2 regions of the Thalassobacillus sp. C254 genome follow, and region 2 is predicted to be linked to the other one. Evidence: riboswitches for the same ligand, from Rfam matches in the RefSeq annotation. Region 2 holds a riboswitch; the other holds the start of a gene.

Region 1 (4,427 bases), on a different contig from region 2:
CACTTTATTACCACTATCAAGGTTTATCCTCCAAGGAGATTACCCGCCTGCTTTTTCATAAAGGCAAGACAAAATCCGTTCTTACGACAGGAGATTTTCTCCTCGCCACCTGGTTAACTCTATATTGTCTGCTAAGCAACTATAAAAAGCCTGCTCTCTAAACGAATGAGCAGGCTTTTAATATACTTTTCTTTTATTCATTCTATAAATTGACCACTTTCCCGCTTCTATACTAAAAATAGCAATATGACTAGGAGAAGAGGACTCGCTGTGTATCATCATTTCCGAAACTGCCTCTGCAATCTGAATTTTAACCTTGGCCTCTTTTTCAAACAAATACCCTTTCAGCAGCCGCTGCTCTCGTACAAGAGGCACTGTCAAATGTTTCGTAGAAAGAGCTCTCGGAAACTCTTTATATTGTACATATCCGGCCAGGTAACCATCTTCATTTTCAATGCGAGGAAGGAGGTGGTTCGCAGCATGGATGAGCCATAAATAGTAAAGGGTATCACTAGTAAACCACAGAGGAGAAACCTTATCTCTCCAATGCTTTTTCATGATGTCTAACAGCTGGATCTCCGTGCGTTGGTCAGGAGCAAGAAGCAATGACTCAGCCACAACGTTATTGACAGCTTCCTGAACAGCAATTTTCCAACTTTCCATGCCTTCGTTTGAAAATTGATTCCTTACGAACAAAAGAATCGCCCCCTTTACTCTTACTCTCATTCTACTTGACAAAAAAACCCTTTGTAAATAAAGATTTTGAACTATTAGCCATTTTTACACAAAAACCAATAAATCTATCCAGCATTTACGTTTTTTTGCATGTTTGGAATGAAAAAAGCCGGAGATTCATTGTAAGAATCTCCGGCTCACGCTTTTCACAATTCGTAGCCATATTTATAAATACTGAAGAAGAGAAGTTGCTATGCTGAAGTAAATCAGCAGTCCAAGTATATCATTTACTGTTGTAATGAAAGGACCAGAAGCGATAGCAGGATCAAGCTTTAATTTATTAATAATCAATGGAACCGTTGCCCCTATAACTGTAGATATGGTTAAAGAAAGGAAAATAGAAGTTCCGACTATAAAGGCTAATAAGATGTTGCCATCATATAAAATAGGGATCAAGCCCATGAGTACGATCGCACATGCTAAACCAATCATCATCAGTGCCAAGCTCTCTTCGAAGGATTTTAAAAAGACCCTTCTTCTCTAAAGAACCTGTCGCAAGACCACGGACCACAACGGCTAGTGATTGAGTTCCCGTATTACCAGCTGAATCCATAATTAACGGGATAAAAGCCGATAGTATTACAATTGCTTCTAATGTTTCCTCAAACTGGCCAATCACTCCAGCAGTTATCATACCAAAAAACATCAGCAGAATAATCCAGGGTGACCTCTTTTTAGCTGCTTCGAAAGCTGTAACATTTACGTCTGTTGCCCCTCTTGAAGCAGAGAATTCCCCAAGATCTTCGGTTGCTTCTTCTTCAATAACATCAATAACATCATCAACAGTTACAATCCCCACAAGTTCATTTGTACTTGTTACCACTGGTGCTGCCAGGAAGTCATATTTCTGGATAAGGTTGGCCACCTCTTCCTGATCAGTGTTCTCATGCACTGAGACCACTCGCGTACTGATGATATTTATAATCGGTTCATCCGTTGCTGCAATAATCAGATCACGAAGAGAAACAACACCTGCCAATTTATTATACTCGTCAGTTACATATAAGTAGTAAACTGTTTCTGCATCGGGTCCTTCTCTTCGTAGTAATTCGATCACATCTGCCACTGTATCAGTAGCCTTAATAGAGATAAACTCTTTGGTCATAATGGCCCCGGCTGTACCTTCCTCATAAGCCATAAGCTCTTTAACATCCTGGGCATCCTCTTTATCCATTGCTTTTAATATAGCAGATACTTTATCCTCCTGCAGTTCACCGAGAAAATCTGCTACATCATCTGCGTACATGTTGTTAAACATCTCTGCAGCATATTCTTTATCCAGCTCCAGGGCGATCTCTTTTTGATCATTTACTTCCAGCCCTTCAAAGATAGCTGCAAATTCTTCGGGGCTTAGGTATTCATAGACACGAGCTCTTTTTTCTTGATCCAGGCGGCTGAAAAGATCCACCTGATCAGCTGGATGAAGCTCTAAAAAAGCATTTCTAAATTGCTCAATGGCTTTGTTTTCCAAAATATCGAGTATATTATTCATATACTCTTCTCTGGTATGATCATTTAACTTAACCATTGCTCTCCCTCCTTCTTAAAAGAGGATAGAGTCCCTGATTCATTAATTTACTTTGTTTTTAAAAGTATCCAAAATGAGGGAATCGATCCTCGCACTGACTTAAAAGCCTTATATACTACACTGCACCTAAAACTGGAATCCGGACTGCTGTCCATAAAATTCCCTCACCTCCTAAAATTTTTCTGAAACGTCTTCTTTAACTGAGTAAAAAAAGCGCCCTCCACAAATGGAGAGCGCTTATTAAATCAGCACAAAGATGCTCAAAACAGAACATGCTACCCATTCGTAGAGCTTTAGCACTGTACGGCATAGGCTATGCCAGCTGCATTAAAAACCACCTTATATCGATGGTTCCTGTTGACCCATTGGCGTCTTTGGACATTTTTGGGCAGCAGCGTCTCTCCGTACAGGAGCCTCACCTAACGAGAAATATTACGTTTTTCCAACACAAACATGAATATACGCTGATTTCAGAAACCTGTCAATGCATTTTCTGCAATTTGCAAAGATTCTCTTTCGCTAGATGTCTTTTTCTTGATCGTTTACTTATCGTTCGTATTCCATATACGCTACGGTAGTAATAAGAAATTCTTCTAATCCACGTTTTCCATCAGCTCCGCCTATTCCTGATTTTCTCCAGCCAGCATGAAATCCTTGCAACGCTTCAAAATTCTCCCGATTCACAAAGACTTCACCAAATTCCAATTCATTAACACCCTGCATCACTTCATGATAATTTTCTGTAAAGATAGAAGATGAAAGGCCGTATTCTGAATCATTTGCCATGACGATAGCTTCTGAAAAAGAATGATACGTCGTAATAGGAAGAACCGGACCAAAAATTTCTTCCTGCATGATATCCATTTCTTGGCCTACATTGGTTAATATCGTTGGTTCAAAGAAATAACCCTTTTCTGTGTCTGCTCTCTGTCCGCCTGCCAGCACTTTAGCACCGGCTGCTTTTGCTTTTTCCACAGCTTCCGAAACAGAATCCAGCTGATTCTTACTTACAAGCGGCCCCATTTCGATGTCTTCCTTAACCAGGGGATTCCCGTAACGTATTTCCTTTGCTTTTGTTACAATTTTATCAATAAATTCATCTGCTACTTCTTCCTGCACATAAACTCGCTCAGCATTCGTGCACACTTGTCCGGAGTTAATAATGCGTGATTCAATTATTTTTTCTGCAGCAAGATCCAGGTCAGCATACTTACTGACGATAGCTGGAGCTTTTCCCCCAAGCTCGAGATTTACTTTTGTTACGTTCCGCGCGGCAGCCTCCATTACTTTTGAACCAGCTGGAGTACTGCCTGTTAAAGAAATCATGCTTACTTTCTTGTGTGAAGCCAGAGGAGTGCCAACAGAAGAACCGGTTCCAGTAACTAATTGAAAGATCCCTGGAGGCAGCTCTGATTCATGAATAACCTCTGAAAATTTAACAGCGGTTAACGGGGTTTGCTGACTCGGCTTAATGATAATGGAACACCCGGTTATCAAGGCAGGAGCAACCTTTCTTGCCAACACAAACATCGGGAAATTCCACGGTACGACTCCTGCAACCACTCCAATTGGTTTCTTTAACAAAATAATATTTTCATTTTGGCGGTCACTATTAATGACATCACCTTCGTATCGTCTAGCCCATCCGGCCATGTACCGGAAGTATTCAATTGTAATATCCATTTCATCGCGGGCAAGTGGCAGTGTTTTTCCTTGTTCCTTAGTGAGGAGCTGAGCAAACTCCTCTTTTCTTTCTTCAAGCCTGTCAGCAATAAAAAGTAAGTACTTCCCCCTTTCTATTGCCGGGCGTTTTCCCCACTCTCTTTGTGCCCGAGACGCCGCCTTAACAGCTTCTTCCACATCATATTCGTTTCCGTTAGGAACCTTCCCAAAATTTCTTCAGTGGCCGGATTTTCTACATCAATATATTCATGGGTTTTACTTTCTACAAAGTTACCATTAATGTACATTTTTTCCACTTTTAGTCCCTCCAAGGAAAGCAATCTGTAGTGTTATTTCCCCAGGACCAGGAAAAGAAAACGGGGAACAAACAGAGAAGTTCTTATTCTTCTTCCTTTTTCACACCAATAGGCTCTTGTTGATAACCCTCTTTCAAAGATCGATGGATAGCGAAAACCATTACTAACAAAATCACAGTAAAGGG
Region 2 (4,427 bases):
TCGCGACTCACCCATTCCTGTTCAACAAACTCCATCCCCTGAAATATTTCGGCAAACTCTTGAGGATGTAGATAAGCATATAGTCGTTTTCTTTCTGTCTGATTTAATGTGTGAAAGATACTTAACTGGTCTGTTGGATGAAGCTCCAAAAATTGATCCCGAAATTGAGCTTCATCTTCTTTTTGTAACAAGTCAATCACATGTTCTGCGTATTCTTGACGAGAACGTGAATCAAGCTTTTTCATGCCATGCCCCCTAACTTCTTTTTTACTCCCTGACCAACCAGCGAAATGAAAAAAAGTACTTTGTATTTTTATTGTTCCTTCCCTACTCGACCTCTAAACTATCACTTTCTTTCATTACTAACCTCCTTTTCTTAGAATAAAAAAACGTCCTCCACAAAAAGAGGACGCTAAGTGCGCACGATACAACATGATCAGACCCTCCATTCGTAGAGCTTTAGCACTGTGCGGCATAGGATTATCATCCAGCTGCATTAGAAAGGGCCTTATGTCGACCGTTCCAGTTGACCCATTGGCGTCTTTGGACGTTTTTGGGCAGCAGCATATCTCCAGCACAGGAGCCTCACCTAACGAGGTTTATTTTGTTTTTGGAAATACCTTATGTGTCATATGCAGTGTAATAAAAAAGACAAAATGATGTCAACCTGTATTTTGAATATTGATTCTTTTAATTATTTTTTCCTATTCGTTTCGAATAAATAAACGTTTCAGGTAACCAGATTCAATTTCCTACTCCCTCTTACACTTAATAAAACAGCTAAAAGCAGAGCCGGCAACAGTAATTCATAATAGCTGATCATTCCCTCCTGATACGGCGCTAACAGAATGGAGATTATAAGCAAAAGAGCTACAACGATCGCTGACGATTTTACTAAAAGACCTACTATTAAAGTCGCCCCTACAATAATTTCAATAATTCCGGTCAAGTTTCCTAAAAACACAGGAATGCCTGCTTCTTCAAAGGTTTGATTGGCCTGGGAAATATCGGTCACTTTAATTATTCCATGAAGAGCTATAAATCCCCCAAGCAATATACGCAGCAAAAAAGGATCCATTCTGTCCCTTGTTCAATCAGTCTTTTCATTTTTGGTCCCCCATTTCTCTACGTCCTATTCTAATAAACAAGACAGCTATAAAGGGAGGTGTTTCATTGAAAAATTTGTGACATATTCCTTAATACTTTTTATTGCTTTAAACATATGCACCTTTACTTCCTGTATTTCCCTCACACCCTCTAACATTCTTCTTTTTCTGTTGAGAATGTTGTGTAATCACTCGAAGCATTTTTACAAAGTCATAATAGATAACTACAAAGCAATAGGGAAGAAAATAAGTAAGCAGGGTTTTATAAATATTCCAGCCGTTTTTATACAGGAGTTTCCCTGCCATAAGAGCAGCTATTTCTGCCGTCGCAGACAAAAGTGTAAACAATGTGATCCATATCATCCTAGGCCATGCCCTTTTTTGCGCGCAATATATCATGAAACTGGCCACTACTGGAAAATAACCAAGGTTCAACGGATAAATCGTACGATACTGTTTTTCTTTAATTCGTGGCTTTAAGAGCCAGTACCGAGTTCCTTTTGTGTTGATCACAAAAGCAATCAATACACATAAGGGGATGGTAGTGGTCACCAGGTACTTGTCTTTCTGATAAAGGTAGCCACCAAACACCCAAGGAAGCAGAAAACCAAATAGTATGTTAACTGCCATATTATCATCACCTCTCTTCTCATGATTTACCAATGAAAAAGAGACGATGTATTCTTATGAGAATATCAATTTAGAATTTTTTTATTATCCTTTGTATTTCTTGTAATACGTCTGATTAATTGAGCAGCTTCCCCGCCCCCCAGGATAAACACTTTCTCTCCATAAATTATTTTTCCTTAACTCAAAAAAGATGTTGACTGTCATTTAGAGATGATGTACCTTAAACATTGTGTTCAAAAGAGAATATCTTCGTTAGGTGAGGCTCCTGTGTTGGAGATATGCTGCTGCCCAGAAATGTCCAAAGACGCCAATGGGTTGAACAGAGGTCATCGAGATAAGGTGGCATCTAATGCAGTTGGATGAATCCTATCCGCACAGTGTCAAAGCTCTACGAATGGAGAAAACAGATGACCGTGCTTCTTTTGAAAGAAACCAGCGAGCTTCTTTGTGTTGACAAAAACACCTTCATTCGTGAAGGTGTTTTTTATGCACTGTTAGGAAATTTTATCAAAGAAAGGATGGTGGTGGATGAAATGGAAGATCCTTCATCGAGTTGTATCATAAATCATTTGACAATAAATCGAAGACAGACATGGTTACGCGCACACTGCCACCTTTCATATGTCAAACAAAGGTGGCCATGAACTACATACTTAGGAGGTAATTTTCATGGCTCGTACAGAATCAGATCTACAAGCTCAAAAAGAAATGACTCTTTTTCATGAAGCAGAAAGGAAAAAGAGTAATATATTAGTAAACGGAAGCATGTTGCAGATTTGGAAATCAAGACTCCCTTATTTAATTATTACGTTGATTGGCGGTATGACAGCGGGCGCCGTTATCGGGGCATTTGAGGATGCCTTAGAAGCTGTTGTACTGCTCGCCATCTTTATTCCTGTCATCATGGATATGGGCGGGAATGCAGGCACACAATCCTCCACGATTTTCACCCGAGCTTTTGTGTTGGGACAAATTGACTTTAAAAAATATCGCAAACATCTGGCAAAAGAAACGTTAGTGGGTGCTTCCATGGGGGCTCTCTTAGGGACGGCAGCATTCTTCATCGCCATGCTGTGGCAAGGAATACCTGAATTAGGATTAGTGGTAGGATTATCTTTATTCTTTACCGTGACAATTGCGACGGCCTTAGGTTTTTTGATTCCATTCCTTCTCATTAAGCTTGGACTGGATCAAGCAGCTGGTTCCGATCCATTTATCACAACAATTAAAGACATTTCTGGTCTTTTAATCTACTTTACTCTCGCTCAACAGCTTTTGTCTCATATGATGTAAGAAAATTAAATATTACTTCGTTAGGTGAGGCTCCTGTAATGGAGATACGCTGCTGCCCAGAAATGTCCAAAGACGCCAATGGGTCAACTGAAACGGTCGACATAAGGCCCTTTCTAATGCAGCTGGATAAAAGTCCTATGCCATACAGTGCTAAAGCTCTACGAATGAAGGAACAAGACAAAATCATCCCAAAAAACATGACAGCCGCCTTCCTTCCAAAGAAAGGCGGCTTTTTATCTTTACGAGATGAACAATTTTGTAGGAAAGCAGGTGGTGAAAATGGAACTGCTCATCAAACTGAGCCTTGCCCTATTATTCGGTCTTTTAATTGGGATTGACCGTCAGTTAAAACATAAGCCATTGGGATTGAAAACAAGCATGGTTATTTGTGTAGCTAGCTGTTTAATTACCATTACCTCCATCGAAGCAGCATACAATTTCCCTAAAATGGAACATATGATGATGGATCCTATGCGTCTGGCTGCTCAAATTGTAAGTGGGGTCGGCTTCTTAGGAGCTGGAGTCATTTTACGTAGGAACAATGATGTGATCTCCGGGCTAACCACAGCTGCGATGATTTGGGCTGCTTCTGCCCTGGGAATTGCCGTTGGTGCAGGTTTTTTTCTAGAAGCAAGCTACGCTGTTGTATTGTTAATTCTTTCAGTAAACGTTCTGCCCGCCCTGGTGAAAAGATTTGGCCCTCTGGCTCTAAGTCAGCGTGATGTAGCAGTAAAAATCGTCATGGAGCCAAACCTTAAAATGACAGAGCTACTAGAATCTATCGAAAGAAGATCTCATACATTAAAGGAAAAAAAGAACTTTGATATAAACATTCGTAATATTAAATTAAAAGATTTAGAGAATGGAAATCAACAAATAGATTTAACAATATCTGCCCCTGAGAAGCAATACACAACAGAGATTTATTATTTAATAAAAAAAATTGATCACGTTCTTACCGTTGATGTGGAGCATTTATAAAAAATATCAGTAAGGAGGGGTGCACTTATGTTGAAATTAAACTTCAAAAATAGAGAAGAGTATACTTTCTATCTCCATCTTTATTTAAAACAAGGGGAAAAAGAAAAATTCCGCCATGATTTTTTGGCTCTGCATCCTACTGATCAAAGTGAAATCCTATTTGAGTACAATGAACCAAAACGAAAACAGGCATTTCAATATCTCTCTTCAAAAGAGCTGGCAGAAATCTTTCAAGAATTAGAGCCTAGTCAGCAGAAACAAATGGTCTCTGAATTAAGTGAGGAAAATGCTTTAGAAGTTTTTGATGACTTGGCAGCTGACGACATCACGGATTTCTTTTCTGAAATTCCTGAGCACATCGCTACGTACTACTTAAATCAAATGGAACAGGAAGATGCCAATAATATTAAGCATCTC

Evidence for each region. A riboswitch is a leader RNA that binds a small molecule or an ion and turns the genes downstream of it on or off. The one in region 2 is predicted to bind magnesium.
Region 1: linked by a shared signal. The riboswitch ahead of mgtE (magnesium transporter) and the one ahead of JCM19033_RS05990 (magnesium transporter) in region 2 are both predicted to bind magnesium.

Annotation. Positions count from the first base shown of each region.
Region 1 is NZ_BAXQ01000001.1:222,384-226,810, forward strand. Features, by position in the region: gene JCM19033_RS01280 (MBL fold metallo-hydrolase) at 1-161, shown strand, start outside; gene JCM19033_RS01285 (hypothetical protein) at 178-696, opposite strand; partial or broken gene mgtE (magnesium transporter) at 901-2,263, opposite strand; M-box (ykoK) riboswitch at 2,535-2,697, opposite strand; gene aldA (aldehyde dehydrogenase) at 2,810-4,123, opposite strand; gene JCM19033_RS26975 (hypothetical protein) at 4,060-4,242, opposite strand; gene JCM19033_RS01300 (BCCT family transporter) at 4,326-4,427, opposite strand, start outside.
Region 2 is NZ_BAXQ01000003.1:277,985-282,411, forward strand. Features, by position in the region: gene JCM19033_RS27225 (magnesium transporter) at 1-245, opposite strand, end outside; M-box (ykoK) riboswitch at 437-604, opposite strand; gene JCM19033_RS05975 (DoxX family protein) at 731-1,078, opposite strand; gene JCM19033_RS05980 (hypothetical protein) at 1,215-1,736, opposite strand; M-box (ykoK) riboswitch at 1,978-2,142, shown strand; gene JCM19033_RS05990 (magnesium transporter) at 2,406-3,029, shown strand; M-box (ykoK) riboswitch at 3,039-3,205, shown strand; gene JCM19033_RS05995 (MgtC/SapB family protein) at 3,309-4,010, shown strand; partial or broken gene mgtE (magnesium transporter) at 4,038-4,427, shown strand, end outside.